Regions from separate parts of the Vallitalea sediminicola genome, predicted to be linked through region 1. Evidence: riboswitches for the same ligand, from Rfam matches in the RefSeq annotation. Region 1 holds a riboswitch; each other region holds the start of a gene.

What was found. A riboswitch is a leader RNA that binds a small molecule or an ion and turns the genes downstream of it on or off. The one in region 1 is predicted to bind cobalamin.
Region 2: it holds a riboswitch for cobalamin, as region 1 does, so the genes downstream of both, ACX6CF_RS14450 (ABC transporter substrate-binding protein) here and ACX6CF_RS13225 (ABC transporter substrate-binding protein) in region 1, are expected to answer to the same signal.
Region 3: it holds a riboswitch for cobalamin, as region 1 does, so the genes downstream of both, ACX6CF_RS21270 (methyltransferase domain-containing protein) here and ACX6CF_RS13225 (ABC transporter substrate-binding protein) in region 1, are expected to answer to the same signal.

The regions. Positions count from the first base shown of each region.
Region 1 covers NZ_BTPT01000029.1:17,464-21,156, forward strand. The annotation lists gene ACX6CF_RS13220 (FecCD family ABC transporter permease) at 1-571, opposite strand, end outside; gene ACX6CF_RS13225 (ABC transporter substrate-binding protein) at 564-1,727, opposite strand; cobalamin riboswitch at 2,074-2,281, opposite strand; gene ACX6CF_RS13230 (amino acid ABC transporter ATP-binding protein) at 2,325-3,059, opposite strand; gene ACX6CF_RS13235 (amino acid ABC transporter permease) at 3,031-3,693, opposite strand, start outside.
Region 2 covers NZ_BTPT01000031.1:82,238-85,930, reverse strand. The annotation lists gene ACX6CF_RS14455 (FecCD family ABC transporter permease) at 1-616, opposite strand, end outside; gene ACX6CF_RS14450 (ABC transporter substrate-binding protein) at 729-1,787, opposite strand; cobalamin riboswitch at 1,941-2,113, opposite strand; gene ACX6CF_RS14445 (replication-associated recombination protein A) at 2,466-3,693, opposite strand, start outside.
Region 3 covers NZ_BTPT01000064.1:9,346-13,038, forward strand. The annotation lists gene ACX6CF_RS21265 (FecCD family ABC transporter permease) at 1-627, opposite strand, end outside; gene ACX6CF_RS21270 (methyltransferase domain-containing protein) at 620-1,630, opposite strand; cobalamin riboswitch at 1,820-1,994, opposite strand; gene ACX6CF_RS21275 (MATE family efflux transporter) at 2,156-3,535, opposite strand; gene ACX6CF_RS21280 (TetR/AcrR family transcriptional regulator) at 3,683-3,693, opposite strand, start outside.

The sequences.
Region 1 (3,693 bases):
TTCTTGCAGACAATCCACCGTTCATGAACATTAATGCACCATGTACTCTATCGCTAAAAAATACCATCAACGCTGAGATACCTGCACCAAGCAAGGTAGAAACTGCAACTCCTGCAAGAATAACTCTTATTGGTTGTATACCACCTTTCCAAGATAATATATATATCATTATTGCGGCACCCATAGCACCAACAAATGCAAATGGTGGAACCAACATTTGATGTTTAGGAAATAATATCAATATAATTATTCCAGCAAGTCCAGCTCCTGATGATATACCTATGATACCTGGGTCAGCCAAGGGGTTTCGCATGACCCCTTGTAAAATACACCCTGACAAAGCTAGATTGACTCCTACTAATCCAGCTACAATAGTCCTTGGCAACCTGATGTTCCATATTACCAATCTCTCTGCTGAACCATCGTTATTAATAATTACTTCTAATATTCTTTTCATAGATACATTCATGCTACCCTTAGCATTACTTAATAAAAAAGCTATAATCAATAATATTCCAAATGCTATAATGAATGCTATTTTGTTACTATCCTTAGAAGCGGTTTTATTCATCTAAACCACCAAATACTTCAGGATATACTCCTTTTGCCATATATTCAATGGCATCAACAAAGTCACAACCTGCATTATATAAAAAGTACTTTTGTGGTAAATAAACAATATTTCCTTCTTTAACAGCTCTAAGTTCTTTCCATACTGGATCTTTTCCCATTTTCTCAGTTATAACATTTTTAGCATCTTCATCAGAACTTAGCATACTTGATACTAGAATTACGTCTGGGTCTTTTTCAATAATATATTCCATGCTAAATGGTGTCGTTTCTCCACCCATTCCTTCTGGTGCACAACCTGCGGCTATGTTTTCAAGTTTTAATATATCAGCCACATTTCCTGCTATACTCTTAGGTAATTTAACTGAAACATCTTTTGATGTAGCATATAGAATTACTACTTTTTTTGATTCCTCAGGTAATTTATCCACTAATGTTTTCTTGTCATTTTCCATATCTGCAATAACTTCTTCAGCTTTGCTTGATTCATCAATAATTCTTCCTATAGCCCTTATGTTATCTAAAACATCCTCATATGTTCTCATATGTAGAGCTAAAGCTTTTATGTTACTTTGTTCTAAAACTGGAATTACTCCATTCTGTAAACCAAATTGGGCTATAACCAATTCGGGTTGTAATGCAACTATTTTTTCAATATCAGGTTTATATACTTTTCCCACTACTGGTAATCCCTCTATTTCCTCTAAATCTATAGGTGCTCCACCACTGGTTTCAGATGTACATATTGATTCACCACCTAAATCATATAATACTCCTAGGAAAGTACCTGATATTGCAGCTATTTTTTCTGGTTTCTTTTCTAGCGTTACTTCATTACCATACATATCAGTTATAGTAACCGGATAACCTTCTCCTTCTGATACAGTAACTACAGCACTTCCCATTGATGGCATCTTACCTTCACCCATACCTTTGGGCGTCTTTTTGTCCATACCTTCTGACATCTTCTTATCCATTTCTTTTGACTTTTTATCCATATCAGCTGAATCTTTTTCTTCTGAATTATCTTTTTGCATACCTTCTGTTTCTACATCAACTACTTTTTTATCTGTCTTTTTAGCATTATTACATCCTGTAAAACTTAATAAAACCATACATCCCAATAAAATAAATATAACAGCAAGTTTCTTTTTCATTCTTTAGTCCTCCATACAACATATTATTTTTTTTTAATATTTAAAAGGTGAAAAATTCGCAAAATAAAAGGTAGAATTATTATTTTGCAATAAAAAAAGCCCTTTAACTAACCGCAAGTTAAAAAGCATGAAGAACCCAATCTATATCTTGAATTTTGCTCTGTTGAACTACAAAAAATCTAGCTTTTACAAAATGCTCCTGTACTAAAGGATCCTTATGTATGTAAAGCTGATTATTATGTTCATAAAATTGATATATGTAGTATACGGCAAATATTCTATCACAAGATTATATCAAGTATTCCACACCCTCTGTCACTCGCAGAGTTTTCACTTCGTATAAGTGAAAGTGTTTTAGAGATAGGCAGGTTTTCTGACTTAGTTTCTTAATAATTTTACCCCTTCCCATATTTCAAGATGCTTATTTATCAGCTTCTTATTAATACAGTGGTTTATGTAAAATTACTCCACGTTACAGCGGCGTGACCGTTCAGGTTCTTCACCTGATTCCCTATTATGCAATAAAAATTGCCACCTATTCCAATTATTCAATTTTTTTCTAGTTTAAATCATATAACAGAATATGTCAATGTCATATTAGACTTTCCATTCCAGTATCTTATCTAAAAAGCTTATCATTTGCTTGGTTTTAGGTTCTCTAAATAACTTTGTACTATTACCACTTTCTATTATTGTATTTTCAGCTAAGAAAATAATTTTCTCACATGAATTTTTTGCAAAACCCATTTCATGAGTTACTATTATAGTATCTAATCCATCGTTTTGAAATTCATTTAGCATATCTAAAACTTCTCCTGTGTATTCTGGATCTAGAGCAGAAGTTGGCTCGTCTAACAACAATAATTTTGGTTTTATAGCCACTGCTCTAGCTATAGATATTCTTTGCTGCTGACCTCCAGATAGCTGTGATGGATATTTATCTTTTTCCAGTGATAATCCAAATCTTTCAAAAAGCTTGGTAGCTATTTCAATTGCATCGGTCTTATTTATACCAAAAGTATGTATTAGAGGTAGTATAACATTTTCCATAGCTGTTAAGTGTTCAAAAAGTCCTCTAGATTGGAATACAAACCCAATTTTTTTCCGTAACAATTGTAGTGATTTCTCCTCAAAAATAATCTTTTTACCATCAATGTACATTTCTCCAGAGCTTGGAAGAAGCAGCCCGCCAATTATACGAAGTAAAGTTGACTTTCCTCCACCTGATGGACCAATGATTGCAATAGAATTAATATCGTCTTTATAATTGATGTCTTTTAACACTGTACTGTCTCCATAATTTTTACAAAGATTTCTTAGTTCTATATTCATGTTTATACCTCCTCTCAAACATTCTGGATAACATTGATACTGCAAATGTAAGGATAAAATACAATGCTCCAACAAATATATAATTTTCAAACATTCTGAAGTTGACTGCTGATATTTCTTGTATTGTTTGTGTAAGTTCAATTAATGCTATTACCGACAATAAGGATGAATCTTTTATAATAGAAGCGAATTGCCCTGTTAATGCTGGTAATATTCGTGACATCAATATAGGGAACGTTATAAATCTGAATGTTTTTCTTGGTGTAAGTCCAATAGCTTTTGCTATTTCATACTGCTGGCTATCTATACTTTCTAATCCGCCTCTAATGATTTCTGAAATATATGCTCCTTCAAATATTGATAAGATGATTATTCCTGCTATGTATCTATTATCAACGCCCCATGCAGTACCAATAATATAATAGAAGAAATATATCTGTACAAGAAGTGGAGTTCCTCGTATTATCTGTATATATACTTTACATAGATAGCTTATTGTCAATATTCTAGAATTCTGTCCTATAGCAGTTATTGAACCTATTAATATGCTAAGTACTAGACTTCCTACAGAGATAATTATAGTCATAAAAAATCCCTGCCATATTCTCTGCTTATATTCTATTAAAGTTGTAAA
Region 2 (3,693 bases), on a different contig from region 1:
CTTCTTTCCAACTTGATGCACTAAAGCTTCCTAATGTCCATAAATATATTCTTTCTAATTTATCTCTATTCAATAACATCAACAAAGACATAAGTGCTGATAATAAGTAATTTATTGATATACCTGCTAACAGTAATGTTGTAGTAGGAAGTTTTTTACCAATTGCTGATATTTTTAATACTACTAAAACTGTAAGAATAGCACCAACAAATGCAAACATACTCACTCCAGTAAAGCCAAAAAAAGATTTATTAAAGTTGAATATAAGACCAATTGTCGCACCAAGTGCTGCACCTGAGGATATACCTAGTACAAAAGGGTCTGCCATTGGATTCTTGAAAACTCCTTGAAAAGAGCAGCCAACAACAGCTAGTGCTCCTCCAGTAAATAATGCAAGTATTATTCTAGGCAACCTTAGGTCAGCTATTATTTTTATATGTGATTCCTTAATACCATCAAGTGAAATTAAATCATTGATAAATGGAATTTTACTTAATAATATTTTACTGCTAGTTGTAAAATCAATACTAACCGAACCAAATCCACATGCAATTATAACTACTGCTATAAGTACTAATAAACTTATTATAATATTACTTTTTCTAAATATCTTCATATTATTAAACCTGCTTTACTTAGTATGTCCTTTTCTATTTATACACAGTAAGCCTATGCTAATATTTCGCATAGACTTACTTAAAGTATACTAGAATTCTAATCTCTTTACATTATTTAATAGCATCTGGATGAATTATTTTGACTAAATTAATTAATCCATCAATTATTCTTGGTCCTTGTCTAAAAAATAGATTTTCATCTGTTTCGTATAATTTTCCTTCTTTGACAGCAGTTAAATCTTTATATCCTTCTAATGATTTTAGCTTAGTTTTAACATCATTCTTATCTGAACATATAACAATCTGAGGGTCATTATCAACTATTTGTTCAATACTGTACGCCCAACCTGTAGCATCTTTCGCTATATTATCAGCTCCAGCCATATCCATTACTTCACCTAAAAAAGTATCTCCAGTAGCTGTAAAGTCTCCACCTTCTCCATACCCTACCACAAAATATGTTGTTGGTCTTTCTTCTTTTTCTATAGCTTTTTTAATTTCGGTCACTTTATCTTTCATACTAGTTACTACTTCATCTGCTTCTTCTTTTTTATTAAGAACTTCACCAAGTGTATTGATATAACCATATACACCTTCAAAACTTTCATTCCAAGAAAGTGATAAAACAGTGATACCTTGTTCTTGCAACTTAGCTACAGCATCATCTTTTACATGAGCAGATGTAACTACAACATCAGGGTTAAGATCTACTACTTTCTCAATATTAAATTCTTCTAGACCACCAATTGATTCTATATTCGCTACTTCACTAGGATAGTCACAAAAATCTGTTCTACCTATGATTTTGTCTCCTGCTCCTAGAGCAAATATTGTTTCTGTAAATTCTGGTGAAATTGAAACTACAGTTTTTGGTTCTTTTTCAATTGTTATTTCCTTACCATATTTATCTGTTATAGTTAATGGATATATATCTGATTCGCTACTAGTATCTTCTTCCTTACCAGTATTTCCATCTTCCTTATCATTACTATCCTTATCTTCATCAGTACCTTTGTCTTCGTCAGTTTTTGATGTTTCATCTTTATCTACTTGATTATCTTGTTTGTATGTATCTTCCTTTGGTGTCTTCTTACCACCACAAGCAGCCAAACTAAAAACAAGTACTGAGATTAACATTGTTGTCAGTAACAGCTTTAATATTTTTTTCATTTCTATAACCTCCATAATATCTCTTTAATAAGAAAAGTGATTAACACTCGGTATACTCATGTAGCATTTTCTATTTATAAGCAACAAAAAACTGTGCTCAGGCACAGTCAGATTACAAATAAATATGTGAATCTACACTCTCCCACCGAAAGCTGAAAACATTGTAAAAAGGCAGGTCTCCTGGCTTATGGCTTAACTTACTCTCTAGTCTTCTCAGTTTCCCAATGACATTTTAGATTTCACACCATTTACAGTAGCGGGGGCTGCAGTGGCATCTAACCACTTTCCCTTTTAACTCAACGAGTACCTTTTTATCTATTAAATTTTAGTATCTTATGTTATATATACGTAATAACAAAGATAATTTTATTATATACTTTAATATTAATATGTCAATATAAAACTAGCTATTTGAGTTTTCCATTTTTTATCTTTATATAATAATATTATTATAAACTCTGTAACAGCCAATAGTTAGATACTTTAGAAGAAAAGTGGTTTGTGATTATATTATAGATACTAGGAAGCAAAATAGTATATGTATATGTGAAGTAGTGAGGCAGGACGCCGAACCCATCTTTTTGCTCAGGACGAGCAATTAGCTGGCGTAACATATACATATACTATTTTGCAAAAACCAAGTTAGAACAAAACACTTTTCTGACTTACTTGCATTTTTTATTTTTTTATCTTGTTGAAATGCTCTACAATTTTCTTCTCATATCCTTGTTCAGTAGGATTATAATATATCTCATCAACAAGTTCATCTGGTAAATATTGCTGTTTTACATAATGATTTTCATAGTCATGAGCATATTTATACCCTGTTCCGTGACCAAGTTTTTTTGCACCACTATAATGACTATCTTTCAGATATGATGGAATTGCAGTAATCTGTATTTTCTTAACATCATCTAAAGCCTTATCAATAGCTAAGTAAGCAGCATTACTTTTGGGAGCACAAGCAACATATGTTGCTGCCTGGGATAATATTATCCTACCTTCTGGCATACCTATAAAATTAACTGCATCAGCAGCAGCCATTGCAACCTGTATTGCCATAGGATCTGCATTTCCTACATCTTCAGCAGCACAAATAACAATCCTTCTCGCTATGAATTTTGGATCTTCTCCTGCATAAATCATTCTTGCAAGATAATAGACAGCTGCATTTGGATCTGAACCTCTCATACTTTTTATGAAAGCTGATATAGTATCATAATGATTATCACCGTTTTTGTCATAGTTGATAACTCTTTTTTGTATACATTCTGATGCTACATCTATATCTATTTCAATTATACCTTCTTCATCTGGCTCAGTAGTAAGAACCCCTAGTTCAATGGCATTAAGAGCTGCTCTTGCATCTCCATTAGCTCTGTCAGACAAGAACTCTATAGCTTCTTCATTAATTCTGGCATTAAAATCTCCTAATCCTTTTTCTTTATCAGTAATAGCTCTTATTATTAATTTACGAATATCTTTGTTACCCAAAGGTTTTAATTCAAATACTCTGGACCTAGATACTAGAGCACTGTTTACTTCAAAATAAGGATTCTCTGTAGTAGCACCAATGAGTGTTACAGTACCATCTTCAACGTATGGTAAAAGAGCATCCTGCTGTGCTTTGTTGAATCTATGGATTTCATCAATAAATAGAATAGTCTTTCCTAGAGTCATTCCTAGCCTGTTTTTAGCTTCATTTACTACTTTTTCAATGTCTTTCTTTCCTGATATAGTTGCATTTAATTGAACAAATTCAGATTTTGTGGTATTTGCTATCACTTTTGCAAGAGTAGTTTTCCCTGTTCCAGGCGGTCCATAAAAAATAAGCGAACCTAATTTGTCTGCCTTTATAGCTCTATATAATAATTTACCTTCTCCTACTATGTGTTCTTGTCCAACT
Region 3 (3,693 bases), on a different contig from region 1:
ACCTACGAAAATACTTGCAAACAAAAACTTATCCATAGTTGCACTTGCAAAGCTTCCCATTAGCCAATAAGTTATTGATGGTAAAACAGAATCAGTATCTGCCACTAATTTTATAAAAGATATTAAAGCACTAAAAAATGATGCAACAATAATACCAGAGAGAACTAAAGCAAGTGTAGAATGTTCTTTTTTGATTTTGGAGATAGAATAAGTCAATGCAACACTTATTAATCCCCCTAAAAAAGCCATAGTAGCAATTCCAAAAGGTGATGCTGAGCCTAAAAACATGGCCAATGCTGCACCGAATCCAGCTCCATTACTTACACCTAAGATATCTGGACTTACCAATCTATTTTGAAATACACCTTGAAAAGCAGTTCCTGAAGCTGCTAAACCCGCTCCAACTAAAATATTCAAAAATATTCTTGGCATACGGATATTCCATACAACATTAACTGAAGCACCTGTTTCTTCTATACCTAAAATCTTATGCTGTAATATCTTTATCACTTCTAATGGCGATAAGGAATAGCGCCCTAAAAAAAGTGAAATAAAACTAATTGCTAGAAGAAGAATTATTCCCATTGCGATAATTTTTATAACACGTTTTTCTCCCCCTTCATTCATATTTTTTCTTCCTTACCATATAATTAAGTCCACTTTCATCATTAAATATAATTTCAAGTCCAGAATCTTTAATTGTCTTTCTTATTATAGGATCTGGTTTCAAAATATCTAAACCATTTAAATGACTTGACAACCATCCCAAAATATACTTTTTGGGAGCTGTAAATTCCTCATTAATTCCATGAGTACTTATGTAAATATAACCATCATCATTAAGTGAATCGCATAATTTACTTATCATTTTTTCCAAATCTCCGACAAAATCTAAAACCCCTGAAGCTATTATAAGATCGTATTTGTCATCAAAAGAATCCGTAACAAAATTACCAGATTGAGTACTTATTTGTTCGGCTACTTTATATTCTTCTATAACTTCTTGCGTCAATTCTGTTACGAAAGGTTGATCAAATACTACACCCTTTGCGTTAGGAAAATTTCTGGCAATTTCAATAGACATGATTCCTGAACCACCACCCATATCTAATACTTTAAATTCCTCCTCTTTATCAAAATATCTATTTATTAAAGAAATAAATTTCTGAACTCTTCCCAAATACATTGTATTTCTTGCTCCTTGATTCATGGAACGAAAATCAAAAAAATCAGAACCGTTCTGGTCTTTGAAATCCACTTTTTTAGAACCATCTTGAACTAATTCTACAACGTTTGCGAGGTTTGTCATATCTCTCCAATAAAGAAGATGTTCTCCCACATACATCTTACTACCTGGGTTTAAATAATAATTAGTTTCTGGTAAATTAGAGAATTTATCACCTTCTTTTCTTAAAAAATTGATAGCGGTTAATGCATTCAAAAGAAGTTCTAAATTCCTTGAATTGTATCCAGTTTGATTAACTAATTCTTGAATTGTAACAGGGAACTGTAATTTACCAAACAAATTCAGTTCTATTGCTGCATACATTAATTGAGTCTCTAAAAAATCATGAGTCTTCCCCATAAATTTACTCGCATCGTACTTTGGTATACTAGTTGCTGTTTTCATACTAAATATCACTCCCAATTTTATTTTTTTAATCTATGATTTCCTTAGCACATATGAAATAACTTCTATTTCATATGTTTTTAGAATAGGATTACATTAAAAAAACTGCCTATTAGGCAGTTTAAAAGCAAAACAATAAAAACATAGTATACTATGCATTTAGATAATACTCACTTTCCCGCCGAAAGATATACTTAAACATATTTGGCAGGTCTTCTGACTTAAGTTCAACCAAATGTTATTACCTTCCCAATTTCTCAGTGGCATATTAAACACTTGTCCCTATTACAGCAGCGGGGGCTGTTGCAGAATTTCACTGCATTCCCTTTTAATATTTATAATTACCATATATGTATTCTATTAATTTTTTTCATTCTATCATATTAAAAATTCAATGTCAATTATATATCAGTATTCGTCAAAATTAATTAATAAAAAATTATAATTTACATAAAAACTTTAAATATCACTATAATTCATCAAATATTTCAACTAATTATTTATATTACAATTATTTTAGTCTTATCAAATGCCCTCTTTAGCAAAAGAATTATTATAACCTTTTATCTGCTTATTCAATGCAGTAAATTCACCTATGGTAAAAACAATAGATAGTGATATTGTTAAGAAATCGCCAATTGGTAACGCTAACCATACACCTGTTTCTTTCATAAATAATGGTAATATTAGAGACAATGGGATGAAGAACAATATTTGTCTGCCCATGACTATCAATGCCGCTTTACCAGCTTTACCAAGAGCTTGGTATAATGTAATAGATGTAATCATTAGTCCATATAAAACAAATACACATAAATACATTCTAAAGCTATTAACTCCTTCTGAAACTAAAGCTGAATCAGTAATAAACCAACCAAGTATGAATTTAGGCAATAACATAAACAATAGCCATAATATACCGGATATCCAAGTAGCTATTTTAGTAAATGATACAAAAGCTTCTTTTACTCTAGCAAATTGTTTAGCACCATAATTTGCTCCTAAAATAGGTTGTAATCCTTGACCTATTCCCCACATTGGAATAAAAGCAAACATCATAATACGTTGTGCTGAACTTAGAACTATAATACTGTTATTTCCTCCATAAGAAGACATCAACCTAAGTAATATAGCTAATTGTATAGCAGACATGACTTGCATTAACATTCCTGAGAACCCAACACTCAACATTTTCGGCATGACATCCATTGATATCTTTATGCTTTTTTTAGTTAATTTAATAACACTTTTTCCTGATTTGAAATAGACAATATCACCTATTAAATATATAATCTGGCTGATAACAGTTGCTATTGCAGCACCTTCTATTCCCATTCCAAATACTATAATAAAAATTGGATCTAAAATAATATTAATGATCATACCAATGAAAACAATCTTCATAGCAGCTTTCATCTTGCCTTCTCCACGAATCAGCATATTAAGTGCAGGTCCTACCCCACCAAATATAAATCCTAAAGCTATAATTCTTATGTACTTTTCACCTAGAACTAATATTTCATCTTTTGCACCGAGAAATTGAAGAATTGGTGTTGCAAATAAACAGATTATAATTGTTAGTATTCCTGATATTATGGCAACACCTATAATTACATTTCCAAATAACTTATTAATAGTTTCCTCATCTTTTTCACCTAGAGCCCTTGATAAAAGAGACATTGCTCCTGTTGCAAATAAAGTTAGAATAGCTTGATTGATTAGAACAATATTATAAGCCATAGTTATTGCTCCAACTCCTGCTCCACTTACAAACTGTCCTACAAATATAGCATCTACCATATTATATAAACCTACTGCCAGCATTCCAATGATACCAGGTATAGCGAGTTTCATAAAAAGTTTACCCATATTCATTTCTAGTAATGCTTTTCTGTTTTCGCTCATATTTATTTTCCTCCTTTAATTAATAATATTTATATATAAGTGATATTAATTAATAGTAAATAAACATATCACTTATTTTTATAGCAAGTGACGTCACCGTCAGTTAAAAATTAAATTTTTTTACATTGTATTAAAACGATTTTACTTCTATAAGTATT